2 regions of the Roseateles sp. GW821-FHT09G09 genome follow, and region 2 is predicted to be linked to the other one. Evidence: predicted binding sites of a transcription regulator. Region 2 holds the regulator's gene; the other holds the start of a gene.
What was found. The regulator FliA, encoded in region 2, starts transcription of late flagellar genes. The targets are predictions, from matches to a motif close to CTAAAGTTTNNNNNNNNNNNGCCGNTA.
Positions count from the first base shown of each region.

Region 1: AC07O8_RS23180 (FlxA-like family protein) is a predicted target of FliA. The motif match lies at 8,959-8,985, and genes of this name have one in related genera.

Region 1 covers NZ_JBWKOG010000009.1:198,923-214,660, forward strand. Annotated here, with positions in the region: gene AC07O8_RS23155 (beta strand repeat-containing protein) at 1-5,167, opposite strand, end outside; gene AC07O8_RS23160 (VOC family protein) at 5,746-6,234, shown strand; gene AC07O8_RS23165 (DUF6928 family protein) at 6,252-6,932, opposite strand; gene AC07O8_RS23170 (alpha/beta hydrolase) at 6,975-7,928, opposite strand; gene AC07O8_RS23175 (response regulator) at 8,030-8,464, opposite strand; gene AC07O8_RS23180 (FlxA-like family protein) at 8,523-8,933, opposite strand; gene AC07O8_RS23185 (inositol monophosphatase family protein) at 9,034-9,828, shown strand; gene AC07O8_RS23190 (MFS transporter) at 10,015-11,436, shown strand; gene AC07O8_RS23195 (glucosamine inositolphosphorylceramide transferase family protein) at 11,444-12,373, opposite strand; gene AC07O8_RS23200 (glycosyltransferase) at 12,392-13,468, opposite strand; gene AC07O8_RS23205 (efflux RND transporter periplasmic adaptor subunit) at 13,881-15,128, shown strand; gene AC07O8_RS23210 (efflux RND transporter permease subunit) at 15,149-15,738, shown strand, end outside.
Region 2 covers NZ_JBWKOG010000002.1:425,281-441,018, forward strand. Annotated here, with positions in the region: gene flhA (flagellar biosynthesis protein FlhA) at 1-650, shown strand, start outside; gene flhF (flagellar biosynthesis GTPase FlhF) at 647-2,359, shown strand; gene AC07O8_RS06765 (MinD/ParA family ATP-binding protein) at 2,677-3,498, shown strand; gene AC07O8_RS06770 (RNA polymerase sigma factor FliA) at 3,520-4,233, shown strand; gene AC07O8_RS06775 (methyl-accepting chemotaxis protein) at 4,381-5,670, shown strand; gene AC07O8_RS06780 (HNH endonuclease) at 5,792-6,382, shown strand; gene AC07O8_RS06785 (hypothetical protein) at 6,387-7,037, shown strand; gene AC07O8_RS06790 (hypothetical protein) at 7,679-8,092, shown strand; gene AC07O8_RS06795 (hypothetical protein) at 8,263-9,591, opposite strand; gene AC07O8_RS06800 (MvdC/MvdD family ATP grasp protein) at 9,596-10,726, opposite strand; gene AC07O8_RS06805 (hypothetical protein) at 11,050-12,000, opposite strand; gene AC07O8_RS06810 (hypothetical protein) at 11,997-12,620, opposite strand; gene AC07O8_RS06815 (hypothetical protein) at 12,980-13,324, opposite strand; gene AC07O8_RS06820 (hypothetical protein) at 13,437-13,784, opposite strand; gene AC07O8_RS06825 (ExbD/TolR family protein) at 13,792-14,178, opposite strand; gene AC07O8_RS06830 (MvdC/MvdD family ATP grasp protein) at 14,252-15,361, opposite strand; gene AC07O8_RS06835 (di-heme oxidoredictase family protein) at 15,577-15,738, opposite strand, start outside.

The DNA.
Region 1 (15,738 bases), on a different contig from region 2:
CCGTGCTCAGCGCGCCGACTTGCGACGAGCTCAGCGCGGCGATCTGGTTGGTCGCCAGGGCGGCGACGTCCGCCGATTCCATCGTGTTGATCTGGCCGGTGGTCAGCGCGGCGACCTGCTGGGTCGTCAGCGCCTTGACCTGCGCGCTGGTCAGCGCGTTCAGGTCGTCCGAGGACAGGTTGCTGACCTGGCCGGTCGTCAGCGCGGCGACCTGCTGGGTCGTCAGCGCGGCGACCTGGTCGCTGTTCAGCGCGTCGAGCTGGGCGGTGCCGAGCGCGGCGATCTGGGCGGTGCCCAGGGCGCGCAGCTGGCCGGAGGTGAATGCGCCGAAGTCGTCCGTCGCGAGCTGGCTGACCTGGCCGGTCGTCAGCGCGGCGACCTGGGTGGTCGTCAGCGCCTGGACCTGGTCGGTCGACAGCGCCTGCAGCTGGTCGCTGGACAGGGCGCGCAGGGCGGTCGAGGACAGCGAGCGCAGGTCAGCCGATTCGATGGCGGCCATCTGGTCGGTCGTCAGGCCGGCGACCTGCTTGCTGGTCAGCGCGGCGACCTGGCCCGAGGTCAGGGCCACGATCGAGTCGGTGCTCAGCGCGCCGACCTGGGCCGAGCTCAGCGCGGCGACCTGGTTGGTGGCGAGCGCCTGCACGTCGGCCGATTCCATCGTCGAGACCTGGGCGGTCGACAGCGCGGCGATCTGCTGCGTCGACAGGGCCTTGATCTGGCCGCTGGTCAGCGCGTTCAGGTCGTCGGACGTCAGGTTGTTGACCTGACCGGTCGTCAGCGCGGCGACCTGCTGGGTCGACAAGGCGGCGATCTGGTTGCTGTCGAGTGCCTCCAACTGGGCGGAGGTCAGCGATTGCAGCGCGTTGGTGGCCATGGCCTTCAGGTCGCCCGATTCGAGGGCGGCCATCTGGTCGGTGGTCAGGCCGGCGACCTGCTTGCTGTTCAGCGCGGCGACCTGCGTCGACGTCAGGGCGACGATCGAGTCCGTGTTCAGCGCGCCGACTTGCGCGGAGCCCAGCGCGGCGACCTGCGCCGTGGTCAGGGCCTGCACGTCGGCGGATTCCATGGTGGCGACCTGCGCGGTCGTCAGCGCGGCGACCTGGGCGGTGCCCAGCGCCTTGATCTGGGCGCTGCCCAGCGCGTTCAGGTCATCGCTGGCGAGGCCGGCGACTTGCGCGGTCGTCAGCGCGGACACCTGGACGGTGCTCAGTGCGGCGACCTGGTCGGAACCCAGCGCGTTCAGCTGATCGGTGCTCAGGGCGCGCAGCGCGGTGCTGCTCAGCGCACGGAGGTCACCGGTCTCGATGGCGGCCATCTGGTCGGTGGTGAGGCCGGCGACCTGCTTGGTCGTCAGCGCGCCCACCTGCACGGAGCTCAGCGCGACGATCGCGTCAGTGCTCAGCGCGCCGATCTGGGCCGAACCCAGCGACTGCAGCTGCGCGGTGGTCAGCGCGGCGACGTCGTCGCTGGTCATCGTCGCGATCTGGCCGGTCGTCAGCGAGGCGACCTGGGCGGTCGACAGCGCCTTGATCTGGCCGCTGGTCAGGGCGTTCAGGTCGTCGGAGGTCAGGTTGCTGATCTGGCCGGTCGTCAGCGAGGCGACCTGGGCGGTCGTCAGCGCGGCGATCTGGTCGGAGCCCAGCGCCTCGATCTGGTCGGTGCCCAACGCACGCAGTGCGGCGGTCGACAGCGCCTTCACGTCGCCCGTTTCCAGGGCGGCCATCTGGTCGGTGGTCAGACCGGCGACCTGCTTGGTCGTCAGCGCGCCCACTTGCGCGGAGGTCAGGGCGGCGACGTTTTCCGTCGACAGCGCGCCGAGTTGCGCGGAGCCCAGCGCGGCGACCTGCGCCGTGGTCAGGGCTTGCACGTCGGCCGATTCCATGCCGTTGACCTGACCCGTGGTCAGCGCGGCGACCTGGGCGGTCGACAGCGCGCGGATCTGGGCCGAGCCCAGCGCGTTCAGGTCGTCGCTGGCCAGTGCCTGGACCTGGGCGGTGGTCAGCGCGGCGACCTGGGCGGTCGTCAGCGCAGCGATCTGGTCGGAGTTCAGCGCGTCGATCTGCGCGGTCGTCAGGGCGCGCAGCGCGTTGGTCGACAGCGCGCGGACGTCCACCGTCTCGATGGCGCCGACCTGGTCGGTGGTCAGCCCGCCGACCTGCTTGGTCGACAGCGGGGCGACCTGCTGCGAGCTCAGCGCGGCGATGTTCTCGGTCGAGAGCGCGCCGACCTGGTCGGAATTCAGCGCGGCGACCTGCTGCGTGGACAGCGCCTGGACGTCGTTGCTTTCCATCGTGGCAATCTGGGCGGTCGTCAGGGCGGCGACCTGCTGGGTCGACAGCGCCTTGATCTGGCCGCTCGTCAGCGCGTTCAGGTCGTCGGAGGTGAGGTTGGCGATCTGGCCCGTGGTCAGCGCGGCGACCTGGGCGGTCGTCAGCGCGGCGATCTGGTCGGAACCCAGGGCGGCGATCTGATCGGTGGTCAGCGCGCGGATGGCCGCGGTGCCCAGCGCCTTCAGGTCGCCCGTCTCGAGGGCGGCCATCTGGTCGGTCGTCAGGCCGGCGACCTGCTTGGTCGACAGCGCGGCGACCTGCGAGGAGGTCAACGCGACGATGTTGTCGGTGGACAGGGCGCCGACCTGGTCGGAGCTCAGTGCCTGGACCTGACCCGAGGTCAGGGCCTGGACGTCGGCGCTTTCCATCGTCGAGACCTGGGCGGTCGACAGGGCGGCGACCTGGGCGGTGCCGAGCGCGCGGATCTGGGCCGAGCCCAGCGCGTTCAGGTCATCGCTGGTCAGACCCTGGACCTGGCCGGTCGTCAGTGCGGCGACCTGCTGCGTCGTCAGCGCGCCGACCTGGGCGGAGCCCAGCGCGTCGAACTGGTCGGTGGTCAGCGAACGGATCGCGGCCGTCGACAGGGCGCGCAGATCCTGCGTTTCCATCGCGGCCATCTGGTCGGTGGTCAGGCCGGCGATCTGCTTGGTCGACAGCGCGGCGACCTGCGACGAGCTCAGCGCGGCGACGTTGTCGGTCGACAGCGCACCGATCTGGGTGGAGCTCAGCGCGGCGACCTGCGCCGTGGTCAGCGCCTGCACGTCGGCGCTCTCCATCGCGGAGACCTGGGCGGTCGACAGCGCGGCGACCTGGGCGGTGCCCAGGGCGCGGATCTGGGCCGAGCCCAGCGCGTTCAGGTCATCGCTGGACATCGCCTGGACCTGGCCGGTCGTCAGCGCGGCAACCTGGCCGGTCGACAGGGCGGCGACCTGGTCGGAGTTCAGCGCGTCGAACTGGTCGGTCGTCAGCGAACGGATCGCGGTCGTGGACATGGCGCGCAGGTCGGCCGTCTCGATGGCGGCGACCTGATCGGTCGTCAGGCCGGCGATCTGCTTGGTCGACAGCGCGGCGACCTGCGAAGAGCTCAGCGCGGCGATGTTCTCGGTGGAGAGCGCGCCGACCTGGGCCGAGCTCAGTGCCTGGACCTGGCCGGTGGTCAGCGCCTGCACGTCGGCGCTTTCCATCGCGGAGACCTGGGCGGTCGACAGCGCGGCGACCTGGGCGGTGCCCAGCGCGCGGATCTGGGCCGAGCCCAGCGCGTTCAGGTCGTCGCTGGACATCGCCTGGACCTGGCCGGTCGTCAGGGCGGAGACCTGCTGGGTCGTCAGTGCGGCGACCTGGTCGGAGTTCAGCGCGTCGAACTGGTCGGTCGTCAGCGAGCGGATCGCGGCCGAGGACAGCGCGCGCAGGTCGGCGCTCTCGATGGCGGCGACCTGGTCGGTCGACAGGCCGGCCAGCTGCTTGGACGTCAGGGTCGCGAACTGGCCGGACGTCAGCGCGACGATGGCCTCGGTGGACAGTGCGGCGATCTGGGCCGAGCTCAGGGCGGCAACCTGGCCGGTGGTGAAGGCCTGGACGTCGGCCGATTCCATGCCGGAGACCTGATCGGTCGACAGTGCGGCGATCTGGGCGGTGCCCAGCGCGCGGATCTGCGCGCTGCCCAGCGCGTTCAGTTCATCGGTGGACAGCACGGCGACCTGGCCGGTCGTCAGTGCGCCGATCTGGGTGCTGGTCAGCGCCGAGACCTGGTCCGAATTCAGCGCCTGGACCTGGTCGGTCGACAGGGCGCGGACGGTGGCGGTAGCGAGCGCCTTCATGTCGTCGGAGCTGATGGCCGCCATCTGGTCGGTCGTCAGGCCCTTGACCTGCGTCGAGCTCAGCGCGCCGATCTGGCCGGAGCTCATCGCCTCGATCGAGTCGGTGCTCAGCGCGCCGACCTGGGAGGAACTCAGCGCGCGGACCTGCGCGGTCGTCAGCGCCTGCACGTCGGTGCTGTTGACGCCGGCGAGCTGGTCGGTCGTCAGCGCGGCGATCTGCTGCGTCGTGATGGCGCGGATCTGGTTGGTGTCCAGGGCGGCGATCTCATCGCTGGCCAGCTGGCGGATCTGCTGCGTGGACAACGCGCCGATCTGGGCGGTGGTCAGCGCGGCGACCTGGTCGGAATTCAGCGCGGCGATCTGGTCGGTGCCCAGCGCCCGGACGGCGGCGGTGCTCAACGCGTGGACCGCGTCCGAGGTCAGCGCGGCGGCCTGGTCGGAGGTCAGCGCGGCAGTCTGCGTGCTGCTCAGCGCGGCGGCCTGGCCGGTGCCCAACGCGGCGACGCCCTCGGTGGAGAGGGCGTGGACCTGCTGCGAGCTCAACGACTTGATCTGATTGGTGGTCAGCGCCTGGAGGTCGTCCGACGCCAGCGTGCCGATCAGGCTGGTGGAGATGGCCGCCACCTGCTGCGTGCTCAGCGCGCGGATCTGGTCGGAGGCCAGTGCGTTCAGGTCGTCCGACTCCAGGTTGCGGACCTGGCTGGTGGTCATCGCGCCGACCTGCTTGGTCGTCATCGCGCCGAACTGGTCGGAGCCCAGGGCGTTCAGCTGCGCGCTGGTGAAGGTCTGCACCGCGGCGGTCGACAGCGCGCGCAGGTCGTCGGACTCGATGGCGGCGATGTTGGTCGTCGTGAAGAGCGACACGGCCTTCGTGCCGAGCGTGGCGAACTGCGAGGTCGTCAGCGCCTGGAACTGCTCGGTGGTGAACGCGGCCCAGTCTTCGCTGGTCAGGCGCGCCAGGGTCGTCGACGTGAGGGCGGCGATCTGGTCGGTCGTCAGGTTGGTAATCAGCGATGCCATCTTGGAACTCCGTGAACCTATGGGGGCGGATGCGCCCATAGGCGCGAGTGGGTTGGGTCAGCTTGTTGTTGCCGGGCACCCCAACTTCCGGGTGCCGTCATTCGGTTTTCGGACGCCGATTGACAAACTTGAGTGAGCCCGGAAATGTTATGGGTGGCGCGCTTAACATGAACGGAACAAAAGGGCCCGGAGTCGGCCTCAGTTCACGGTTACAGAAGCGGCGCAAAGCCCGCGAACGCGGGGGAGGCGATGCTTGCCAAGGCAAGGGATTCCGGCCGCGTCATCGAACGATCGTTCGCCGGTCACGCGGCAGACATTCAATGGTGATCGGCACTTACGCGTCATGCTGAAGCCGGTTCGGAGGTCGAAGGCGCCCGCGACGCGCGGTTGACCGCCGCTCGAGTATGTGAAACACGATGTGAGCCGTGTGAAGAAAGGCCCGTGACGCCAGCGTCGGACGAGGGCTTCGACCGGTGTGCTTTGTGTTGGCCGTGATAAGTTCACGAGTTTCCGGCCGTGCGCGTGGCCGTAGTTTCGAAGGTATGCCCACCTCTATTAGTTATTGGCAGCCAATTAATATGACGACAAATGCCACCAGGCCCTATCGGATCCTCGGCGTCCAGCAGATCGCGATCGGTGGGCCGGACAAGGCCGCGCTGCGCCGGCTGTGGGTGGAGGTGCTGGGGCTGGAGGTCGTCGGCCACTTCGTGTCGGCGTCGGAAAACGTCGACGAGGACATCTGCGCGATCGGCAACGGCCCCCACCGGATCGAGGTCGACCTCATGCGGCCGCTGGATCCGGAGAAGAAACCGGCGGTTCACGCGACGCCGCTCAATCACATCGGCTTGTGGGTGGACGACCTGCCCAAGGCGGTCGAATGGATGGCCGCGAACGGGGTGCGCTTCGCGGCTGGCGGCATCCGCAAAGGGGCTGCAGGGCACGACATCTGCTTCATCCATCCGAAGAGCAGCGGCGAATTCCCGATCGGCGGCGAGGGCGTGCTGATCGAGCTGGTGCAGGCGCCGCCGGAGGTGGTGGCGGCCTTGAGCGGTTCAGTCGGCCCCTGAACGGCGCCCCGTCGCCCTCACCAGAACTTCCACCAGGGCGCGCTTGCCGGAGGCTCCTCCTGGGCGGCCTTGCGCCGCGTGCCGGCGCGCTGGAAGTGCAGCAGCGGGATGGCGAACGGATCGACGCTTGCGTCACCGCCGCCTTCGAGCTGGTACCCGAACCGGGCGAGCAGGACGGATTCCCCCAGTTCCAGCGGATGGAAGGGCAAGGGATAGGCGTCCTCGCCGTCGACGGTGCCCACGCGCGGCTGCTCCGCCCAGTACGGCGCCTCGAAGGGCAGGGGCTCGCCGATGTCCTCCAGGATGCCGCTGTCGGGCGACAGGCTCAGGGAGCGGATGAGCCGGCCGTCCTCCCAGACGGCGAACGCGAACCAGTCGACCACGCTGTGCATCGCGTGCAAGGTGATCCGGCGTCTGCCGGCGATGTCGAGGAAGCGTCCCGGCAGCTGCGACGGATGATCGATGGCGAACTCGCTGGCCGCGATGACGGAGACGCCGGGGAAACAGCCGATGAACATCAACGGGTCGGGCGGATTGGTATAGCTCAGGTCGCCTTCGCCGATCAGTTCGAGCGTTTCTCCTGGAAAGAGCCGTTCAGCCAGCGCGCGTGTCGCGTCCCGGTCGAGCGCGGGCTGCGTTTCCAGTGCCGCGCGCGCGTCGCCGTCCGCGATGACGAGCATCCAGGTCTTGGCCCCCATGCGCCACATCCTCTCCGTTGCGTGGCGAGGATGGTAATCGCGTCAGCCCTCGTACGGTCCTTTGCCGGGCAGCGCCCACAGCAGGCCCAGCGTCGCGCCGGCCGGCGCCACGGTGAGGTGGTCCTCGCCGGCCAGCACGCGGCTCTCGATGCGCAACGAGGGGTAGCGGCGCTTGCGCAGGAGCGATTCGAACCGGCGCGCATCGGCGACGAGGTCGGTCTCCTTGTTGAAGCGCGGTCCTGGCGCGACGGACTCGTAGGCGCCGACGTACTGGAAGATCCTCGCCGCCAGATCGGTGTGCTGCTTCGCGTAGGCCGCCTCACGGTCGAACATCAGGTGCCGATCGAACCAGAAGGACGGGCTGCCGAGGATGTAGTGGCTGAACAGCGTCGGCTTGGCGAACAGCACCTGTGACGCGAGGAGCGCGCCATAGGAATGCCCGAGCAGCACGCGGCGGCCCGCGTCGAGCTGATACCGCGCCGAGATCGCCGGCACTGCCACGTCGGCCAGGTACTTGAGGTAGGCCGCGCCTTCGCCGTAGCGGGGCGCGCCATAGCGGTCGGCGGGTCGGCCCGGCCGGGTCCGGGGATCGCTGGGCGTGTAGTCGCGCGACCGCATGTCGACCGCGGACTCGTCCGCGGGCCCCGCCAGCCCGACGACGGCGAAATCGGCGAGGTTGCGGCCCTGCTGGCCCACGCGGTTGCGCAGGGCCCGCACCAGCGGGAAGGCGTAGGGCGCATCGGTGACGAACACGGCCGGTCGCGGGCCGGCGTTCGGCGGAGCGTTGGCCGCTGTGTTCGGCGATGTGTTCGGCGGCAGGTCGATCCAGACCTCATAGCGTCGCCCGGTGACCGGATCGGGCAACGGATGGACGAAGGTGCCGGGGAGGGCGTAGGGCCCGGTGGCCTCCGGCAGCGTGGGCGCGGCGATGGACCGGGCGGTCGGCATCAGCAGCGAACCCATCGCCGCGGCGAGGACTTGCCTGCGGTCGGTCATGCGAGGAGTCGGAGCAACAAAGGGGTCGCGAGTGTGTCGCGCCGCGTCGATGGGACGCTCCCCGGGAGGGGTTACGGGCGTTACGCCCGTCCGGGCGCCGCTCAGTCGACCAGGATGTTGCGGTTCTTCAGCGTCAGGTGGATCTTGTCGCCGACCGTGTCCTTGTTGAACGGCTTGACGATGTAGCCGGTGGCGCCGAGTTTTGCGGCGCGGATGATGTCTTCCTTGCGGCCCTCGGCGGTGACCAGCAGCACCGGCACATTGCGCAGCGGATCGGACTCGGGCCTCGCGCGCAAGGCCTCCAGGAACTGGAAGCCGTTCATCACCGGCATGTTCACGTCGCTGAGCACGAAGTGGACCGGCTCGCCGGACTCGGCCGAGAGTTCGAGCTGACGCAATGCGGCCTTGCCGTCCTCGGCTTCGAGGATCTTCTTGAAGCCGAGTTCGCGCAGCAGCCCGGAAATGATGCGACGCATGGTCGAGAAATCGTCGACCACCAGGAAACAGAACTCTTCGCGTTTGATCGTCGTGACCATGTGGAACCCCTTCAGGGGTGGAATGCTAGCGCGAGGATGCTCAGGCCGTTCAGGCCATTCAGGCATATTGGTCGAGGAAGGCGCCCAGCGTGGCATGGGCGCGGGAGCGCCTGGCGTCGACCGCTTCGGCGTCCTGATCCTGAGCCTGATCCTGCGCCGAGCTTGCAGACACGGTGCCCTGGCCGGACGGCTCCGCGGCCTTCGCCTGCGCGGCTTCCGCCGCCTGCTTCTGGATCTGGGCGATCTGGTCCATGACCACCTGCATCTGGGACTGCAGCAACTTCTGGCGCTTTTCCTTCGCCTGCGCATCCAGGGTCGAGTCCGATGCGAGGTCCTTCATCTGCTTCTGCAACTGCTTGAGCTGCGATTGCAGGCGTGCGATCTGCGCATCGGTGCCCGTGCCGGAAGCCGCGGCGGAGCTTCCCGTCGAGGCCGACGCTGAGGAGGCGGAGGGGACGGCGACATGCATGATGGGTTCCTGGGCGATGCCCTGATATCGGCCGCCAGGGCCGGGTCTTGAGGGCGCCGGGCTCGCGTCGGGGTCATGGCGCAGCGGGTAGCATCTCCGCATGACTTCGACAACGACTGACCCCGTCGCCGCCCTGCTGCGCCACGCCGCCTCCAAATGGATCGCGCCGCGTTTCCGCCATCTGGCGGACGACGAGGTGATGGAAAAAGCCCCGGGAGAGTGGGTCACGACCGTCGATCGCGATGTCGAGGCCTTCCTGACGCCCGAATTGCGCGCACTGGTGCCCGGCTCGCGCGTCGTCGGCGAAGAGCAGTGCGCCGAGACGCCGGAGCTGCTCGACCAGCTCGACGAAGGCGCCGTGTGGCTGGTCGATCCGCTGGACGGAACCTTCAACTTCATCTCCGGGCGGGAACCGCTGTCGTCGATGGTGGCGTTGCTGGAGGACGGCGTGACCGTCGGAGCGTGGATGCTGGACCCGATCTCGGGCGTGCTGCATCACGCCCGGCGCGGGCAGGGCGCCTGGCGCGAGGCGCAGCGGCTGCAGGCCACCTCGGGGCCGGGGCTGAAACGGGCGGTCGTGAAGACGCGCTTCCTGCCCCAGGAGCATCAGGACCGCGTCGCGACCTGGCAGGGCGTCGAGATCCTGTCCGGCCTCAACTGCGCAGGCGCCGAGTACCCCGCGCTGGCCGAAGGCGCGTTCGACGCGACGCTGTACTGGCGCAAACTCGCCTGGGACCATGCGCCCGGCACCCTCTTCATCGCCGAGGCGGGCGGGTTCGCGGCGCGGCTGGACGGCACCCCGTACCGCGCCGGCGACCGGCAGCCGGGCCTGCTGGTGGCGCGCAGCCGCGAGGTGTGGGAAGAGGCGGCGGCCGCCTGGAAGACGACTTCCTGAGGCCAAGCGCGGGCTCTCCACGGGGCATGAGGGCTCCCTCCTGGACCCTCAAGCCCCATTCCGGCCCCAGCCGCACTCGCTGACTCCCTGACTTCCTTGCGCTCGCTGACCTTGGGTGGGCGTTGAGCGTTGAGCGTTGAGGGCTTGGTGGATTGGTACGGAACGTCGATTGCCGACTGGCCGTCGATGACGGCTTCCCTCGATATCGCACGCCGACTCGATCGGCTGCCCTGGTCGCGCTGGCACTGGCGCGTGGTGCTCGCACTCGGCGTGGCCTGGGTGCTCGACGGCCTGGAGGTCACCCTCGTGGGCTCCGTCGGCGCGGTGCTGGAACGACCTGACACCCTGGGGCTGAGCGCCGTCCAGGTGGGCTGGTCCGGATCGCTGTATCTCGCGGGCGCGATCGTCGGCGCTTTGATCTTCGGTCGGATGTCGGACCGGCTGGGCCGCAAGCGCCTGTTCCTGGCGACGCTCGCCCTCTACGCCGTGGCGACGCTCGCGACGGCGTTCTCCACCGACTTCACCTTCTTCGCGCTGTGCCGTTTCGTCACCGGACTCGGCATCGGCGGGGAATACGCCGCCATCAACTCCGCGATCGACGAGCTCGTGCCCGCTCGCGTGCGCGGCCGCGTGAACCTCGCCATCAATGGCAGCTTCTGGATCGGCGCCGCGCTGGGGGCCGCGTCCAGTCTCCTGTTGCTCCATCCGGACGTGCTCGGCCCCGTGCAGGGCTGGCGCGTGGGTTTCGGGATGGGCGCGCTGCTGGCGGTCGGCATGGTGCTCGTGCGACGCCATGTTCCGGAAAGTCCGCGGTGGCTGCTGCGCCACGGGCGTGTCGAGGAGGCCGGCCGGATCATCGACGCGATCGAGGCCGAGGTCGCCGCCCAGCACGGTCCGCTGCCGCCGGTCCCGCCGGCGGCGCAGCGCGAGCATCGCCGCCCCGTGCCGACCATGCGGGAGGTGCTGCATGTGCTGCTGCGCCGGTACCGCGTGCGCAGCGGCGTGGCGCTGTCGCTGATGCTGGCGCAGGCCTTCTTCTACAACGCGATCTTTTTCAGCTACGCCCTGGTGCTGACGCGTTTCTACGGCGTCGCCGACCATCGGGTGGCGCTCTACATCTTCCCGTTCGCACTCGGCAACGTGCTGGGCCCGCTGTTGCTGGGGCCGCTGTTCGACCGGGTGGGCCGCCGTCGCATGATCGCGCTGACCTACGGCCTGGCCGGCGTCGGCCTGGCGGCCACCGGCGTGGCCTTCGTGGCGGACGTGCTCGATGCGCGCTCGCAGGCGCTGTGCTGGTCGGCGGTGTTCTTCTTCGCGTCGGCGGCGGCCAGTTCGGCCTATCTGACGGTCAGCGAGGTCTTCCCGCTCGAGATGCGCGCGATGGCGATCGCGATCTTCTACGCGGTCGGCACGGGCGCGGGCGGCTTCGTGGCGCCGTTGCTGTTCGGGTGGCTGGTGGAGAGCGGCGATCGCGGCAACGTCGCGATCGGCTACGGCATCGGTGCCGTGCTGGTGATCGTGGCGGGCTTGCTGGCGCTGCGCTTCGGCGTCGACGCGGAACGCAAACCGCTCGAGGACATCGCGCCCTCGATGCACGACGCGGACTAGCGCGGCTTCAGCGCTTGCCGAACCAGCGTCGCACGCGGCGCTTCCAGTCCAGCCACTGCCGATGGCGGGAGCGGTCGATGCGCTTCACGTCGATCAGCGTGAGGTCGCCGCAGGCCGACATCGTGTGCAGGCCGCCGGCGAAGTCGCGATGCGCGAGATCGCCGGTGAAGGTCGCCGGCAGCGCCTGGACCTCGACAGCCTCCCGCGACAGGCGGGTGAAGCGCACCCAGCGCGTCGCGCCGCCGTAGCCGTTGCGGCTGTCCTGCACGGGCAGCGTCACGAGGCCGTCGCCGCCGACGAACGGCGTGCCGGCCGGCCGCGCGCCGTCGTGCGCGGACCTCACCGGATTGGAGCGATGCGGCGTCCACGGCCCCTGCAGCGAGTCGGCATGCGCGACGTGCAGCTCGCGCTGGTCGCGCTTGTCCGGGCCGATCACCGCATAGAACATCCACCAGATCCCGTCGTGCCGCAGCAGCGAGGCGTCCACCGCACGCACGCCCGGCAGCAGGGCGCAGACCCGCTCCCAGCGTTCCCAGCGCTCGGCGCCGTCGACCGCGCGGTAGAGCGCGACTTCCTCGGCCTGGCTGGATTCGGGGACCATCCAGACCTGCCCGTCGTGTTCGAACACGAAGGGGTAGGACAGATGGAAAGGCGTCTGCAGCACCGGCTTGGGCGCGCTCCAGGCGCCGTCGATGAGGTTCAGCGTGAGGCGTTGCAGGTCGGCGCGCTTGGTGCGGTAGTCGAAGTTCTCGACGAACACGTGCAGCGCGTCGCCGTCGCGCAGGGCGAAGGGATCGGCGTAGTAGCGCCAGTCCCCGGCTCCGGGCATCCACACGATGCGCTCCCGCAGCTCGTGCAGACGCTCGGGGCTGAGCAGATCGATGCGCTCGGGAACGACGCCGACGGTCCAGAAGTCCGACTTCGGACGCTTAAACATGGACGTCAATCATGGAGGTCAACCATGCGCGTCTTCCACGCTCAGGCCGGCCAGCTCGTGCACGCGGGCGCCTTGGCGCGTCAGCACCTCCCGGTACAGCGCCAGCGTGGCCCGCACGGCGGTCGAGCGGTCATAGCGGTGCATGTCGTAGTCGACCGGGCGGCGCTGGTCGCGTTGCCGCTGCGCGAGGGCGGCAGCGATCGCCTGGCCCATCGCCGGGGCGTCGTCGATCGGCACGATGGCCGATTGCGCCGGGTCCAGCATCTCGCGCGCGCCCAGCGTGGCGGTCGCCACGATCGGCAGGCGCGCGCGCATGGCCTCGAGGATGGCCAGCGGGAACTGCTCCTCGCGCGACGAGGAGACGTACAGGTCCATCTCGCCGAGCAGTTCGTCGACGTTCCAGCGGAAGCCCAGCAGGTGGATGCGCTTGTCGCCGCCGCGCAGCGCCTCGAGATCGGCGCGTTGCGGACCTTCGCCGATCAGCACCAGGTGCGCCTCCGCCGGCGCGCTCTGCTGGAAGGCCTGGATCAGCGTGTGCATGCCCTTGGCCGCATGCAGCCGCCCGACGCAGCCGATCACCGGCGCGGCGTGGGGAATGCCGAGCTCCATCCGCAGCGAGCCGGACGGCAGCTGCGCGGCGCAGGAGCCGGGGCTGCGCTCCGGGGCCCAGTTGTAGATGACGCGATGCATGCCGGCGAATTCCTTCAGGTGACCGACCTGCGCCGAATTGACGCACACCAGCGCGTCCATCCGCGCGTGGTGATGCGTCTTGTACCCGACGTGCAACGTGCCGACACGCACCCGTTCCTTGGCCGCCGCCACCGCCTTGCAAGCCGGCCCCAGATGGCCATGGACGACATCCGCGCGCAGCTTCGCGGCCAGGCGCCGCACGCGCGCGCCGCGCAGCAGCGGCAGACGCAGCCCGTGGTAGGTCACGCGCTGGTCTAGAGCGTGCCGGACCGCGGATCCCGCCGGTCCGATCACGTGGACCGCGTGGCCCAGCGCCGCCTGGGCGTTGGCCAGGTCGACGCAGTGGTGCTCACCACCGGCGATGCGAGACGAGAAGACCACATGGACGATGGAGAGTGCGCGCATGACGTCGAATCGGCAAAAAGGATAAATAACGTATGGAGTCTATTTCTTAACATTCAGCAATAGAGCGGGATTTCCCCCGAGATCGTGGGGTGTACGGTGACTCCGGAGCAAAGGTGTGCGCAATTCCATGGGTGACGTTGACGTCTTCCGAACAATCGAGCCCAAAAGTGGGGTCGAGCCAGCGGGCGAACGACCGTCGTCACCCGGGCGATGATGAAACGCCACGTAACCAAACCGGCAACGCCGGGGCGGGTGGCCTCGGCGCGACGAAGCGCCGTTTCCCTGGGATGAACTGCGGAACGTGACCACCTGCATGCAGGGTCATTGAAGTTAAGCTAGCGCGCCTTTTTGCGGCTTTCGCACGAAGGACACCTCTTTACGTCATCTGCCACGTTCCCCCGGAGCCCGCTTCATGCTGCGTCTGTCGCTGATTGCCCTTGTCGTTGCATCCCTGCTTGCCGGTTGCGGCAAGTCCTCTCCTGACAAGAAGGCGTCGCCCGCGGCGGAGGCAGCCAGCGCGCCGAGCCTGCTGGTGGCCAACGAGGACGTGCAGACCCTGGGCGTGAGCGCCTACGCCAGCGGTCCGGTCATCACCGGCTCGATCCAGCCGGAGCGCCGCGCCGACCTGCGCGCCGAACTGCAGGCCATCGTGCTGCAGGTCTACAAGGAGAACGGCGAGCGCGTGAAGCGCGGCGACCTGCTGGTCCGCCTGGACGACACGGCCATCCGCGACTCGGTCCAGTCGGCCGACGAGTCCGCCCGCGCGTCCTCGCAGAGCTTCGAGCAGGCCGAGCGTCAATATCAGCGGCTGAAGACGCTGCAGGCGCAGGGCATGAGCTCCATCCAGGCAATGGAGGACGCCGAGATCCGCCGCAACAACGCGCAGAGCGACCTGGTCGCCGCCCGGGCCCGCGTGGCCACGGCGCGCCAGCAGCAGCAGCGCACCGAGGTGCGCGCGCCGTTCGACGGCGTCGTCGCCGACCGCAAGGTGTCGCCGGGCGACTCGGCGCAGATCGGCAAGGAGCTGATCAAGGTGATGGACCCGGCGTCAATGCGTTTCGAGGGGCTGGTCTCCGCCGACCGCATGTCCGAGCTCAAGCTCGCGCAGACCGTCTACTTCCGCGTCAATGGTTATCCGCAGGTGGACTTCCAGGGCAAGGTGCGCCGCATCGCCCAGGCCGCCAACGCCAACACGCGCCAGGTCGAGGTGCTGGTCGACTTCGCCGGCGCGCAGCAGCCCGGCGTGGCCGGCCTGTATGCCGAAGGCCGCGTGCAGACCAACAGCGTTTCGGCGCTGATGGTGGCGGACAGCGCGCTGGTGCGGGAGGGCGACAAGTCCTTCGTCTGGCGACTGGACGGCGGCAAGGTCGCGAAGACCTCCGTGACCCTGGGCGCCCGGGACGACCGGCAGGGCTTGTATGTGGTGACGGGCGGGATCAAGCAGGGCGATCGCATCCTGCGCAGCCCGACCAGCACGCTGATCGACGGTCAGCGCGTGGAGCTCGGCAAGGGCGCCGTCGCCGCGGCGGCCACCTCCGGCCTGACGAACGTCGGCGGGGCGCCCGCGGCAGGGTCGACCACGTCCGGCTCGGGCACCTCGGGGTCGACCGCGGTGCCGCTGCCGGTGCTGCCGGTGGCTTCGGCCGCGTCGGCCCAGTGATGCGCACAGGAGCCTGAACCATGTTCCTTTCCAATTTCTCGGTCAAGAAGCCGATCGCGATGATCGTGATCATCATCGGCTTGATGGCCCTGGGCCTGCTGGCCCTGTCCAAGCTGCGCGTCAACGAGCGGCCCGACGTCGACCTGCCGCTGCTGGTGGTCAGCATCAGCTATCCCGGCGCGTCGCCGGAGACCTCCGAGCGCGAGATCGTCAACCGCATCGAGAAGTCGCTGCAGAGCATCTCCGGCGTGAACGAGGTGAGGTCGACCTCGGGGGAAGGCTCGGCGCAGCTGCTGCTGTTCTTCAACTTCGACAAGAACATGATCGAGGCGGCAGACGAGGTCCGCAACGCGATCGCCGCGGTCCGCCACAAGCTGCCCACCGAGATGCGCGAGCCGGTGCTGCAGCGCGTCGACCCGTCGGCGCAGCCGATCATGCAACTGGCGCTGTCGTCCAGCACCCAGTCGCACGCCGAGATCTCGCGGATGGCGGAGGACCAGTTCGCCGACCGCTTCCGCGCCATCCCGGGCGCGGCGACGGTGACGGTGAACGGCTCGCTCAAGCGCGAGCTGTCGGTGCTGCTGAACGCGCAGAAGCTGCGCGAGTTCAA
Region 2 (15,738 bases):
GCTTTACCGTCGTTGATTGCGCGACCGTGGTGGCCACTCATCTTTCACACTTGCTGCAAGTTCACGCGGCCCGGTTGTTGGGCCGGGTGGAAACCCAGCAGCTGGTGGATCACCTCACCAAGCAAGCGCCCCAACTCATCGAAGACGTGATTCCCAAGATGGTCAATGTCGCCGCCCTGCAACGAGTCCTCCAGTTCCTGCTGGAAGAGGGCGTGCACATCCGCGACATGCGTTCCATCGTGGAAAGCCTGGCCGAAAACGCCACGCAGACGACCGATCCCGCCGAGCTGGCCCGTCGCATCCACATCGCTCCGGCGATCGTGCAGCAGATCTACGGACCGGCCAAGGAGCTCGACGTCATCGCCCTCGATCCCGAGCTGGAACGTCTGGTCTCGCAGGCCCTGCACTCGCCTCACGGCGCGGCGCTGGATCCCGGCGTGGCGGACACGCTTGCAAGAAGTGCCGCCCAGACCGCGCAATCCCAAGAGGATCGCGGTTTGCCCGCCTGCCTGCTGGTGCCCGACCTGATTCGCGCTCCCCTGGCCCGTCTGCTCAAGCGCGCTGCGCCGCGGCTGAAGGTGCTGGGACACAGCGAGATTCCTGAAACGCACACGATCCGCATCGGCTCCATCATCGGAGGCACGGCATGAACGTCAAACGCTTTACCGCCCGCAATTCCCGCGAAGCCATGGCCCTGGTCCGCCAGGCCTTCGGCGACGAAGCGGTCGTGCTCTCAAACAAGCCCTGCCCCGAAGGGGTGGAGGTGCTGGCGATGGCGCCGGAAGGCATGTCGCAGATCGAGCGCGTCGCCGCCTCGACGCCGCGTGCCGCCGCCGCGCCGCGCCAGCCCGCGGCCCAGCCGCAACGCCCGCAGCATCGTGAAGAGGTGCAACCGCGTCAGGCGCTCAAGCAGCGCCTGGCCGCGTCGCCGGCGCCGCAGCGTGCCGAGCCCGGTTTCGGCGGCTCGGGCGCCTCGGTGGGCGAGGACGTCAACGCGATGGCGATGAGCACGCTGTCCTTCCAGGACTATGTCCGGGAACGCATGCTCAAGCGCCGCTCGGCCGAGATGAACGGCCTGCCCGATCCGATGATGGACGAGCCGGCGCCGGCCTTCTCGCAGTCGCAGATCAATGCGCAGATGAATGAATCCGTCGCCTCGATGGCCGCGCAGCGCGATCAGCGCGCGCGTTCCGCGATGCAGACCCTGGGTGCCCGTCGCGTCGACGAGCGTGCCTACGAACAACCCGCGCCGGCTCCCGCGCCGCGCGTCGTGCCGCCGGTGCTGCGCGACGAGATCCGCGTGCAGCAGCAGGCCATGCAGGACCTGGGCGGCATCGGCCACGGCTTCGGCGGCATGGGCAACCATCCGCTGAACGACATGCCGGCGTCCTCGCGCCGCGAGCAGGAGATGATGACCGAGCTCCGCGCGATGAAGGGCATGATCGAAGAGCGCTTCGGCGCGCTGGCCTTCATGGAGAAGCTCCAGCGCCAGCCGGCGCAGGCTCGCCTGACGCAGAAGCTGCTGGATTCCGGTTTCTCGCCGGCCCTGGTGCGCAAGCTGGTCGAAGGCCTGCCGGCGCAGACGACCGAGGAAGCCGATTCCCACGCCTGGGCCGCCAATGTGCTGTCGCGCAACGTGCAGACTGCCGAGCAGCAGCCGGCCCTCGAAGATCAAGGCGGCGTGTTCGCGATGATCGGCTCGACCGGCGTCGGCAAGACGACGACGACGGCCAAGATCGCCGCGGCCTTCGCGACCAAGTACGGCGCGAGCCAGCTTGGCCTGATCACGCTGGACGCCTACCGGATCGGCGCCCACGAGCAACTGCGCGCCTACGGCCGCATCCTCGGCGTGCCGGTGCACACGGCGCATGACCGCGCGTCGCTGGAAGACCTGCTGGATCTGCTGTCGTCCAAGAAGATGGTGCTGATCGACACGGCCGGCACGGCCCAGCGCGACAGCCGGACCGCCGAGCTGCTGGACATGCTGGCGCACAAGAGCATCAAGCGCATCCTGGTGGTCAACGCCGCGCAGCAGGGCGAGACGATCGAGGACGTGGTCGGCGCCTGGCGCGGCGCGGAAGCGCAAGGCGTCATCCTGTCCAAGCTGGACGAGGCGGTGAAGCTGGCCCCCGCGCTGGACACCGTGATCCGCCACAAGCTGCGCGTGCTGGGCGTCACCAACGGCCAGCGCGTGCCGGAAGACTGGCACCGCCTCTCGTCGCAGGCGCTGGTGCAACGCGCGCTGCGCAGCCACGGCCAGTCGGCCTGGCGCGTGGACGCCTCCGACGTCAACCTGATCTTCACCGCCGGCACGATGGCGGGAGGCGCGGGCGCCGCCTCGCCGATGGGAATGAATTGATCAAGGGCTGACCGCTCGATCGGAGGGGGCTTCCCGGAGCGGGGAGTTGCCAAACCCGGTCACAAGTTCTAGAAAGGGGGAAGGGCTCGGGCCTTTCCCCCTTTTTCATTGCGGCGGGGACGTCCGACGTTGATGTGTGAGAGGTCCACGAGGTGAGGGGTGGGGGAAGAGAAAAGCGGGGTGTTTCCCCCTTTCAATTCCCGGTCAAGAGGTGGCCCCGGGAGGGAAACTTCCGGTAACGGCTCCAGCAATGGCCGGTTCCTTTCGAGAGGGACAGGGCGCTGGGGCGGAACACGCAAGAGACACAGAGCAGCCCAATGCGCGACTTCAGCAATGCTCCCAAGGACCAGGCCGACGGCCTGCGCCGTCTGTTCGCCACGGCGCGCGTGCGCGTGGTACCGGTGGTGAGCAATCCGCATGTCGTCGGCAGCGGCGCGCTGCTGGAAGGCATGTGCGCGGCCTTCGGCGAACTCGGGCTGCACACGCTGGTCGTGGACGCCGGCGAGCACGCCTCCGCGGCGTCGGAACTGGCGGCGGTGGACCTCGCCGCCTGCGTCGAACCGCTGTCGGCGAAGGTGTCCTTCCTCGCCGCGCGCGGGCTGCCGATGCGCTACATCAATGCCAACGGTTCGGCCGCCCAGTTCCTGGAAGCGGTGACCGACGCGGCACCGTTCGCTGACGTCGTCCTGCTGCATGCCAGCGCCGCGGAACTCAGCCGCGTGCTGGTGTCGCGCGAAGTGCGTCCGGTGCTGCTGGCCGACACCGACGTGCAGAGCGTGACCTACGCCTACGCTGGAATGAAATGGCTGACGCAGCGCGCCGGCCTGATGGTCTACAGCCTGCTGCTGGCCTGCAACCCGCAGCTGCGCCTGGCGGAGCGCATCGCCCAGCAGCTCTCGAGCTGCGGCGACGGCTTCCTCGGCGCGGTGCTGCGCGAGTGGGCCTGCCTGGATCCCCGCCAGCCGGTGACGGCGCCCCTGACGCACGAGATGCGTCACATGGCGCGTGAACTGCTGCTGGCCTCGGTGCCTGGCGCGGCGCTCGACAGCGCTGCGGATGCGATGCCGCTGCGTCCGCGGCCGATGTGGCAGCCCAAGGCTGGCCGCGCCCCGCAAGGCGTGACCCTCGCTGCGCATTGACGCCGGATTGGAGACGAGACGATGTACACCGCCAAGGGTCAACTCGACAACAACTCGCTGATCCGCCAGTACAGCCCGCTGGTGCGCCGGCTGGCGCATCAGATGATCGCGAAACTGCCGGCCAACGTTGAACTGGACGACCTGATCCAGGTCGGCCTGATCGGCCTGACGGACGCGCTCTCGCGCTTCGACACGGCGCAGGGCGTGCAGTTCGAGACCTTCGCGACGCAGCGCATCCGGGGCGCGATGCTCGATGAACTGCGTGGCAGCGACTGGATGAGCCGCGGCAACCGCCGCCAGCAGCGTTCGATCGAGAGCGCCGTGCACAAGCTCGAGCAGAAGCTCGGCCGCCCGCCGCAGGAATCGGAGATCGCCGCGGAGATGGGCATTCCGCTGGCCGAGTATCAGGAGATGCTGGGCAAGGTGCGCGGGACGCAGCTGGTCTATCTGGAGGACATCTCCGGCGGCGAGGACAACGACGACTATCTGGACCGGCACGTCGGGGACAACTCGGCGGATCCGATGTCGATGCTGGGCGACCACCGCATGCGCGAGGCGCTGGTGGAGGCGATCAAGAACCTGCCGGAGCGCGAGGCCTACGTCATGTCCATGTACTACGAACATGACATGAACCTGAAAGAGATCGCGGCGGTGCTCAAGGTCACCGAATCGCGGGTGTGCCAGCTGCACAGTCAAGCGATTGCCCGATTGCGCGTGAAGCTGCGCGACTGGTAAAACGAGCCGCAGAGAGCGGCCGCAGTCCTTGTGGTCCGAGAACCATGAGGGGAGCGTCCGATGTGGGACTCATGGCGCAGGCGCGCCGGGAAGGTGGCGCCTGATGCGCCGGCGGGGGGAGCCGAGGTCGGCTTTCGTGAGCCGGCGATGCAAGGCAACACCACGAAGGTCGTTCGAGAGCTCTCGAGCGGCGTCTCCAAACTGGGCCGCGACGCGGCCGAAGTCCGCGGGCTGCTGGAGGACACGCAGAAGGTCGTGACCTCGCAGGCGCAGGCGATGCAGGCGCTGGGCGCGGAGCTCGAGCAGGTCCGGCATGCGCAGGACGGCATCAACCAATCCACGAACCAGACGCGCGAGGCGGTCGAGCGCGCGCGCACGGCCCTGTCCGGCGTGGGCGACGAGGTGGGCGGCATCGTGTCGACGCTGCGGCAGGTGTCCGGGGCGGCGTCCGAGATCACGAAGATCGCGTTGCAGACGCGGCTGGTGGCGTTCAACGCGTCGGTGGAGGCCAAGCGCGCCGGCGAGGCGGGGCGCGGCTTCGGCGTGGTGGCGGATGCGGTGAAGGACCTGGCGGCGCAGGTGGAGGCGTCGTCGAAGGCCATCATGGGCACGGTGGGGACGCTGGATGCGCGGATCGAGACCTTCAGCCGGGAGCTGAGGGCGGACGGCTCGGGAGGAGCCGGTCAGAGCAAGATCCTGCAGGCGTTCGCGGATGTGGAGATCGACGTCGACCTCATCGCGAAGTCGGCGCAGGAGAGCCAGGCGACGACGCAGCAACTGGCGGAGCGCTCGGGCGAGCTCGGGGTGGAGATCCAGCAGGCGATGCGCAAGCTGGAGTCGGCGTTCGCGTGCAGCGACCGCTTCCTGCGGCTGTCGGAGCAGATGATCGAGCAGATCGCGTCGAGCGGCGTCGAGGTCGAGGACTCGCCGTACATCCAGGCGGTGCAGGGGGCGGCGGCTGAGATTGCCGGGTTGCTAGAACGCGCTTTGAAGGAGAAGCGGATCGACGTCTCGGCGCTCTTCGACGAGCAATACCAGCCGATCGCGGGGACCGACCCGCAGCAGTTCACGACGAGATTCACGCAGATCGCGGATCAGCTGTTCCCGGAGGTCCAGGAGCGGATGCTGAAGCTCTCGGACAAGGTGGTGTTCTGCATCGCGGTGGACCGCAACGGGTACGTGGCGGCGCACAACAAGCGGTACTGCCAGCCCCAGCGCACCGGCGACGTGGCTTGGAATACAGCCAACAGCCGCTACCGACGGATCTTCAACGACCGGACAGGGCTGGCGTCAGCCCGGAATCAACGACCGTTCCTCCTGCAAACCTACCGCCGGGATATGGGCGGCGGGAACTTCGTGCTGCTCAAGGAGGCTTCGGCACCCGTCACCGTTGCTGGGAGGCATTGGGGTGGGGTGAGGTTGGCGTTTGGGTTCTAAAAGGGGCTGGAAAATGAGTTGCGGAAGAGGGAAAGCTCACCCAAGCAGAGAAACTATATTGCGGCTTTTTGCTGCCTCGGCAGGACATTGTCAGCGCCCTACATGTCATCGGAAGTTATTTTTGGATACTGGTACCGAAAAAATTCATATTGCCGAAATGGCGCATATCGTGGCCGCAAATGAAAGTGGCCCAAGAGCAATTCCTGCTATGGCAGCGGAAGAGTTGGGTTCATTTGATAACCTTATTCTTCTCTGCCCCAATTGTCACACTGAAATAGATAAGGCGCCCGCTGATTACCCGGATGAGTTGGTGATTGAGTGGAAAAAAGGGCATGCCGAGAAAATAATTAATCTGTTTGGTGTTGCAACTTATGCCGAAAGATCGTCTGCACGATTGGCCATCGAGCAATTGCTTGATCAGAATAGGTTGATATTTAACGAATACGGGCCAGAAAATGAATATCTCTGGAATCCCGAGGCTGAAGAAGCGATTCAGTGGAAGCGTAAGGTTCTTGTTTCTATTATTCCAAATAATAGAAAGCTTCTTACATTGTTGGATTCGAATAGGAAGCTACTCTCTCAGGATGAAAAAATAACCTTGGAGAAATTTCGCCAGCATATTTGCGATCTTGAGGCTCGTCATCTCCTCAAGGAGACGGCTGGCGGAGGCGCTAGATTTCCAAGTGCTCTGGATGATATTCTGAAAGATTGAAAATATGGAAGAAATGGATTGGACTGGCGCCTGGGTGAAAGCGAAAATAGATGATGCCCCAAGTGTCGCTGACATTGATGTTTTGGCTCCGCAGTTGTTGAGAATTGAGCGAACGCTTCTCGGGCCCTTTGATGTTGCAACTCTCTCAACGCAAAAAGTTGAAGACTCGCATATCCAGAACCTCCTTGGAATCAATCGATCGATCGCGTTCTTTGTTAATATTCCAAAGGATTCATGGTGGACCGGCGGAGCGATAAAAAGAATCGAAGCTGGAGGCTCCGCATTTGGCGGTTTTGGTGACTTGTTGAAAGTATTGAATGTGGATGATCCACGGGCTTACAAGAATAAGGAGCACTTGTTCATAGAAAGAGGCTTAAAGAAACATACTGCTGTGGAGAGTTTGGCGAGGGATGCTGATCGGAAATGGACCGTTAATCGTAGAGGTAAACAGCCGCTAACCATTGTCGTAAATTATGACTATGATTTGGCTTCTGAGGGCTTGCACCTTTCGTTGGAGCGATATGGCGCGTGTGACATCGTGTTGAAGGGAAACCCAAATGGAAGTATTACCAGTACAGCATTGACAGCGGCTCGACATATGGGTGTTCAAGTGCTCGCATGGGGGGATTTATTGGCGCGTCTAAACAAGGCATAGTTGTGCTTGAGGAAATCGACAGAATTTGTGGAGTTCTTGCTCGACGCTATACTTTTTCGGTTACCGGACATTGGTACTTGTTCGGTTCTTGTATTGCGGGTCCTGGTCGTTCCTCAGATATTGATATTCTCGGAGTTTTTCAAACTGGCCTAGAGTTGGTTCACGCTAGGAGGCATTTGTCTTCCGTGCTCAATAAAATGCCGTTGGATTTGTTGCTTTTAACGATTTGCGAGGAAAGGGAATTATTCTTCCTCCGAAATCAGCGATCGATTCAGATGGTTGGCGTGCAAGCCGGTGTCGCTAGTTTGAATCCGTCGTTCTTGCAATGGCGCGGAGCGCAGAGCTATTGAAGGCTGGGTTATACCTAGTCATGTGTTTGCATAACTTCGGTGAGTCTTTGACCCTCCGATTTTGAGTAATTGGCAAGATGTGATTTTTGCGAGAGGATCGAAACAGGTGCTCAAAACACCCACTGCGATGCGTCACCATGTTGACCTCTCACTAGCCTTAATTTCGGGCGAGATGGACTTTTCCGCGAGGAGAGTCGCACGTGTGCAGTGCGTGTTTTGACATCTCGCCCACCCTCCGCATTCAACAGGTCAGGTGGTCGTCCCTCAACTTCCATTTAGTTAAGGACTTCCATGCCCTCCAATCGCTTCATCCAATCCGTCGCTGATAGCAACTTCAAGCTCTCGGAATTCTTCGCCCTCGAACATATTGAGTTGGACCCCGATCCCGCCGCCCGCGCCGTCCCGCTTCTCGACCGCCAGCCCCTCGCCCTCAATTCCGACCGCACGCTGGAGCAGCTCAGCGTCGCCGCCGGCAATCCCTATCACTTGGCAGCCGACGGCGGCTTCTACAAGCATCCGCTCGTGCTCGATCAGGACATCACCGTCCGCACCGCCATCGCCAATCTGCGCGACCGCCTCGCTCACGCGACCTCGTTCGTCCAGCAGCTCGACGTCTCGACGAGCAAGAGCAAGAGCCTCCCGAACGGCAACCCCGCGATATGGCCGTCGAGCTCATCCACGAAATCGCCAGCTTCTTCGCCGTGATCGAGATCGCCGCCGTCGAAGACCACGGCCGCCAGGTGAAGAACTTGCTCGCCGCTAGCTGACCGTGTCCAGTTTCAGACCGCACCCAATCCCCACACCCCCAAAAGAGAACGAGTGCCCGCGCGGAAGCGTGTGGCACTCGTTTTGTTTTGAAGGGTGTTTAGCGCAGCCTACTTGTCGGAGCCCTTGCTTACCGCCCAGCTCAGCGCGCCACAGTTTGATGCCTCGATCTGAAGCAGCACAGCAGACGCAGATTCCGTCGTCATGACATTGCCTGTAAATGTCGAAACTCGGGTTTCGTTGGTGAGGGCAGCCAGTGCTTTGGCTTTCCCGTAGTCCCTCGGCGCGATTTTCCGCAAGACACAGAGTAGGTACAGCTTCCCTTCAGGCCGCGCAGCAGGAATCAGCTTGATGACATCAGCGGACGAGAAGTTCCGAGCGAGCGCTCGTGCCGTCAACTCTCCCAGAGACTCCGCTGCCGGAGTGCCGACAGCGCCCCAGGAGTAGTAGCTGGCGTTCTGAACGGTGCCGACGTGCCTCGACGCCTTGTCTCGTCGCTGCCGACCAATCGACTTCGCAAATCCCCCGATCTGAGGTGAATCGCTCTCCGTGCTGAGGCGAGCGATTTCCTTCTCGCAAGCGCTGCCGACCTCCAACGCGCTCGGCCCGTTCTGCGCCTCAAGGGCATCGATCACAGCGAGCGACTTGTTGATGTCCAAGAAGCTTCCTTGCAGGATGGCTTCACATGCAATGCCGGCGGCCTTGTTCCTGTCCGCCACGCTGAGCGCTGCCGAAAACGTGGAGATCAATCGCAGCGAGATGTTCCTCACCGCAGGGTCTGGATGTCTCGCTTCTCTCAAAGCAATCTTGCTGGCGCTCGTCGCCGACCCTGAGTACTGGAGCAGCACCAGGGCCGCCCCCTTGACGTCGACATCACAGGAGGCCGTGGCGTCGACGATCGCCTGCTGTCCTTTCCTAGCGGCGCTGACCAGGCGGTTTCTCTCGTCGTGCAGGCGGGGGGATGCGTAGTCGAGTAAGCCGTCGGCGCCAATGAACTCTCGCCCATCGGCCGGACCGTTTTTCTCGCGGAAGGTCTCCTCCCGTGCGCGGTCGAGCGCCTTCAACCGCTCGTCGACTGCCTTCGGAATCACGAGGCCCTCGACGCAGGTCTCGCTGTAGACAGGCCGATAGACGCTGGTCTGAATGGCGATGGAATAGGTGGCCTCGTCGTTGGCGCGAAGGATCAGGTTGCAGGTGACGTTGGCGGAGGGGAATCCGCGGCGCACGTTGCGACAGGCAGCGAAGAACGCCGGATCGTTGTTGTCGTAGAGCTTGCCGATGACGAGTTCCGTCGACCGGCGGATCAGCTCGATGTCGAGGCTCTTCCCGCCGACGACATCGATATTCGAGAGCGTCACGGCAGAGGCCGTCGACGCAGCCAGAAATGGAAGCGCCACCAACGGCATTGCGCTGAAGCGGGAGAGGCGATCGAGGAGCATCCGGTCAAGCTTTGGTGGTGTCCATGCCTCCAAGCGCGGCAGTGGAGCGCAGGTTCCGCGATCGTGTTGCATCGAGCGACAGCAGGTCCTTGGTTCGCGGTGCATCGAGCAGGTCCTTGAGCAGAAGCGGCGACGCAGCGCGCGAGTAGTCGAAGTCCCAGTGCGACTCAGCCTCGAGAAACTTGACGAACATGTCGGTGGCGGTGACTTCGGGAACGCATTGCTCCATCCACAAGAACTGACCCTGCTCGTTGACTTCGAAGAAGACCCACTGCCCCGAAGGCGTGACCGCGAAGTCAAAGGAGCCGGTCACGATGCCAAGCCTCATCATCAAGGAGAAGCACGCCTCCTGGATCGTCGGAGGAAGGTTGATCCGCCGCGCAACGAGCAAGGAAGGACTGCCAGCCCGCCAGTCGATCGATGTCTCGGTGTTGCGCTGTGAATCGATGGAAATGGCCAGCACGGCCTTCCCGCAGAAGAATGCGCGGACCTCGAAGGCCTTGGAGATGCACGTCTGGTAGATCGCCGGGCAAGCCTGGATGAAATCATCCTCGGGCAACTGCTCCTCACGGATGCTGGCCGTCAATGTCGATACGCTCTTGTCGCCCTCGCGCCAGTTCTGCGTCTGGAACGGTTTCACGACGACGCGGCCCGGCCGGACGAACCGCCGCACCTCGTCTGGATCGTTCGAGATCAGCGTGCTGGGAATGGCCAGGCCGCAGTCTCGCGCCGCCTTCAGCTGCAGCAGCTTGTTGTTGGCTCGGCGGCGTCCGTGGATCGAATTGACCCAAGCCGCACTGGAGGCCCAGCATGCTTCCCAGATCGAGCGATACCAGTGGTTCAGCTCTTCCCCGGAAACCTCTCGATCATCCTCGTGCAGATAGGTGGGGACGACGGGCCAGCGCGGGCGACGCAGCCACACGAGGTCAATGCTTTCGGCGCGCACGCGACTGCCTTGCGATTGAATCCAGCCACTCAGTTTACGGCCGCAGGAAATACTCAAGCTGGACGTCTGCAAGGTAGGAAATTCGTCACTGATCCAACGGAACACCCGATGGCCGCGCCGTTCAAGGGCGGACTGCACGACGATGGCGTGCGTGTCCGACGTCAGCGAGGGAATCAGGATATGGCGCATAGGAAGAGGGGCGGTGATGATGCCCCGGAGGTGCCCTGAATGAAATGAAATCGGCGACTGATTTATCGCTGTCGTTCATCCAGGAAATGACGCGGCAACATCGCCGCAGAAACGATAGTCGCCGCTCTCCTCGTTTGAAACCTGCAATCGCTTACATCACACAAATCCGTTAGTGGTGATGACCTGGGTTTGTGTGCGCACGACCTGGCTATAGGGGGAAATTCTGTAAGTCGAACAAAATTGAGAGCCCACGCGGGAGCGTGTGGCACTCGTCTTGTTTGGACGATGCAGATAGCGAATCCGCTCGCCGATTCGTGACGCATCTATGGCCGAGGTATGAAGACAGACACGTCGCCGGTGGCTGCCGCGTTTGAAATGACCTTCGCTAGTTGGTGCGCTTCAATCAACCCTTCTGGGGTCAATACAGCCGCCGCCAATTGTTCGTACGAAGACGCGCATATTCCCGCGAGCGCGCAAGCGTTCAATAGATGATAGTCAGTGGCACTTCCGCAGCGCGACCAGATCTCGCAAATTGCCAACATTCTTGCCGCTAATAGGATATTGGCACTTCCTTCGTAACCCGCCGAATATGTTTTCCCATTGAAATAAAATTCCCCATTCTTCATCGTAAAAGAAAGATTCTCCAACAGTTCTGGCGACGGAAATTTCATTGCCACCTTTAATGTGTCGGCGATGACCTTCATGTCGCCCTTGGCGTAAGCTTCGCTGTAGTCTTCCTTCATGGAAAGAATGGGGTCTGCACGTCGATCTTGAGTCTTAAAAATATTGGCATAGCCTTTATAGATATCCACATCGTCATCAATCATGCCCTGGCAAAGCATGGCTAGCCGGTCGCTCGCTGTCTGGATCTTGTAAGCTTCAGCATGGGGTTTGGCAGATGCGATCTCGCTACTCTTCATGATCGCCAGTCGCGCGTCAGAACACCGTCGATTGACCAGACCAGCAACAAAGAATCCTCCTTTGCCAGGAGCCACCTTGGCTTCCTCGTATACCTTTTTGTAATTGGTCGATGTGGCTAAATCTTGCAGTAGCGTTGTCTGCGGAATCGGATTTTCGACGGCGGGGTTGCCGGGGCTTGATCGCGAGGACTCAGACCGATTTGGAGCCGGGCGTGCGTTTGTGTCTGCCAGCGGCCTGACGAGCGCTGCATTTGCGGGAGGCTTCAATTTCGGTTCGGAATCGCAGAGGACAATTGAAATAGCCCCGACAAGCAGCATTGCCGCGAATAGAGCGAGCAAAACCTTGGATGTCATTTCAGCAGCCGGCAAGCAAGGTTGGGACTCGGTTGGACTGTTCCGTTTCCCAGCGTTAATGAATGGAGTTCAGGATCTTCAATTGCGCCACCTGGAAGCACTGGACTAATAATCTTCCACCTCTCGGTCCCCCCGTCCGCATAGGTAATTGCCAGAAGTCCGGACTTTCCGATTTCGGCATTCCCAATCGTCAAGAGAGCCATTTGGTCATAGGTCTTCCTAGCAGCCCACATGCGAGATGTTATGTCTGCCGTTGACACGGTGGAGCGGATTTCCTCAAGAATAGAGCACCGGACATCCCCGCTGTCACGCATGGCTCGAGCCAAGGCATTCTTCTGCGCAAGCATTTTAAAGAACGCTGGGGGCATTGGAGGGCCACTGTATTGATCCCCTGTGCTCCAGGAATAGTCCCAGAAGTCTTGTGAGTAGAAAGCGGTCCCGTTGATATACACGATGGGAAGTTCGGCGTGGGCTGCGCCCGCAACCGTGGACACCATCGTGAACGCAATAGCGAAACTGGCAATGCTGCCAAATGATGGATTGCTTGAGTTCATTGGTTGGGGAAAGGGCGCGGCAATATTGCCGTTGAAGATGTTCGCCGTTCTCTCGTCGTTTGCCACCTGCAACCGCTTACATCACACAAAGTCGTCATTGGAGATGACATATATCTGCGTGTGCTCAACATAAATAGATGAGATTAGAGGCAATTTCGCGCCAACGCATTTCAGAGGAGGTGAACGCGACGCCAAGACGGTTGTCGTTCATATCTGTGGATTAGGTGGTTCCGTCCGATGTAGCCGAGTCGGTCGAGCTCATGGTCAACGACGGCACTGCCAGTGGCGACCTGAGCGATCACTTTCACCCGCCCGCGCCCAACTGCGGACGTCGAATGAAAAACGAGTGCCCACGCGGGAGCGTGTGGCACTCGTTTGTTTTTGGACGGTTTTGGGGGCTTTCGCTGGCGATACGTCGCTGTCAATCAGACGTTTCGAAAGAAAAACGCGAAAATATATGCTAGACAGAGAAACTGTGATGCCTGCGAGGCAAGGTTGCAAATCATGGATAGCACCCTCGTGCGCCACAGCTCTCCATGGTTCTCGTGTGCTTCGTAATACAGGCGTTCTTCTTTGGCCCTCAGCTTGACATCAGCAGCGTTGAAGACCACAGCGCAACCAAGCAGCGCGTAGAGGTAAATCGCGTTCCAGTGAGCAAGGCTTCGAAAAATGAAGAGGCCAAGCGACATGAAGCCAATCGCCATTGGAGTTCTCGAGTCGTCGAGAATCGCCAAGTACTTCTGGCGATCCTGGAGGATTTTCTTCAACACGTCACGTCTCGTATCTGACTGTATGTCGGCCAACTCGACGAGAAGGCTTGTTGCTGGCAATCAGCAGTCGTCAATTCCAACAGCATTCTCGTTGGCACTCGTTCTATTTCGATCATTCAATGTCAACCCAGTCCTCACTGATGGAGACGTGCAAGACCGGGCGCGTTTGGAGCCTGGTCAATTTGTTGTTGGAGCTTACCCAACTCAGCCATTCCTGCGGATGCACTGATTCAATTCGCAGTCCTCTCACGAAGACATACTCTGCGTTGAATACCTCGACACCGCTCTGTTTGAGGGAGATGGAACAGGTGAGATTGTGGTCGGCAACCCTGAAGAGCAGACTTTGCTCGCCACGCGTAAGCGCGAACTCCACACCGGAGAGCCAGCCTTCGGGGTGCACCCACCTCGGCTCTTGCTCGAACAGAATGATCAGGTCGTCTAGGGTGGGAAGGTTGCTCATCGTCGATTCAGCTCGCTAGCTGCGCGGCGACCATGACGGCCAGGAACGCGCCATAGCTGGCGCCCTTGTGAGGCCAGACGTGAACCTCGGCCTGATCCGCGGCGGAGACGTTGCCCACTGCACGCATCCGGGCATCGAGAGCCGCGCGACTGCTCAGGACCTCGCCCTCCCAGACGACGACGCCGTTCTGGTCGATGGTGACGGTCAGGGCTGAGGGCTCTGCCTTCGGCCCACCGCATTGGGCGCCGATGTCGAAGCCGATGGCGTGAAGGGGCTTGGAGAAGGCGATGATCCACAGCGCCACCACGATGAGCAGCACGGCGGAAAAGGGCGCGATGCTCACGGCGCTGAGGCTCAGCGGCTCTGCGTGTTCCGAGAAATGGGCCGCGCGCATGGCGACTTCCTTGACGGGCTCGAAGCGAAGGGGGCATCTTCACCGAAAACCGGGCGAAGTCTCGCGGTGATGATCAAGACACCGTGCTGGACACCTGATTCCTCACCCGCGCCGCATCGATCAAGGTCAGCTCCTTGGTGCGAGGCTCATTCAGCAGCTCCCGCAGTCGAAGCGTCGAGCCTGCCCGCGCGTACTCGAAGTCCCAATGCGATTCCGCTTCGAGAAACCTGACGAACATGTCGGTGACAGACACCTCGGGGGCGCACTGCTCCATCCCCATGAACTGCCCCTGCGCATTCAGCTCGTCGAAGACCCATTGACCCGACGGCGTGACCGCGAAGTCGAACGAGCCGGTCACGATCCCGAGCCGCGTCATCAGCGCAAAGCAGGCCTCCTTGATGAACGGTGGGACGGCGATCTCCTTCGCACCGATCGAGAAATCGGGTCGGCCCACGTCCCAGTCGATCGGCGCCCCCGTCTGCCGCCGGGCGTCGAAGGAGACAGCCAGCACCGCCTTCCCGCAGAAGAACGCCCGCACGCCGAAGGCCGACGGAAGCCGCATCTGATAGATCGCCGGGCAGGCGCGGATGAGGTCCTCCTCCGGCGCCCGATGCTCGCGGATGCTGCCCGCCAACCTCGACGTGCGCTCGTCTCCCTCGCCCCCATCCCGGCTCTGGAACGCCTTCACCACGACCTGACCGGAGTGGATGAACCTCCGGACTTCGTCCGGCTCGTTGGAGATCAAGGTGTCGGGAATGGCCAGCCCGCATTCACGGGCGGCATTCAGTTGCACGAGCTTGTTATCCGCCCGGCCGTGCCCCGCGATCGAGTTGACCCACGCCGCATTGGCCGCCCAGCACGCTTCCCAGATCGAGCGATACCAGTGGCGAAGCGCGCCGTCGGCGGGCTCCCGATCCTCGCCCTCCAGGCCCGCAGGCGCGACGGGCCATCCCGGACGTCTCAACCACACGAGGTCGATCTCCTCGGTCCTCACGCGACGGCCGTGCCAGCGGACCCATCCGTCCAGCCGTTGCTGGCTCGAGATGGTCAGGCTGGACGTCCTCAGCGAGGGGAACTCGTCGCAGGTCCAGCGGACCACGTGATGCCCGCGCTGCTCCAGCGCGACCTGAACGACGACGGCGTGCATGTCCGTCGCCAGGGACGGGATCAGGATGTTGCGCATGGGAAGCGGGGCGGCGGTGCCGCCTGCTAGGGGCTCTGACAAGGATCGGCAACGATGGTCGCCGTTCTCCCCTCGCTTGAAACCTGCAATGGCTTACATCGCAAAAACCCGTCAGCCACTGACTCGCGTATCGACACCCACCAAGGAAAACGGCCTGGCCCGCACGCTGCGAGCCAGGCCGTCGCCTTGGCGGAGAGTCGCCTCTCCGTCCGGCCTTACAGCGAGTTCAGGAACGCCAGCAGCGCCTCCCGGTCCGCCGTGCTCATCTTGACGAAGCGCTGGCGGCTGGCGTCGCCTTCGCCGCCGTGCCACAGGATCGCCTCGGTCAGCGTGCGGGCGCGGCCGTCGTGCAGGTAGCCCACCTTCACGCCGGTCCC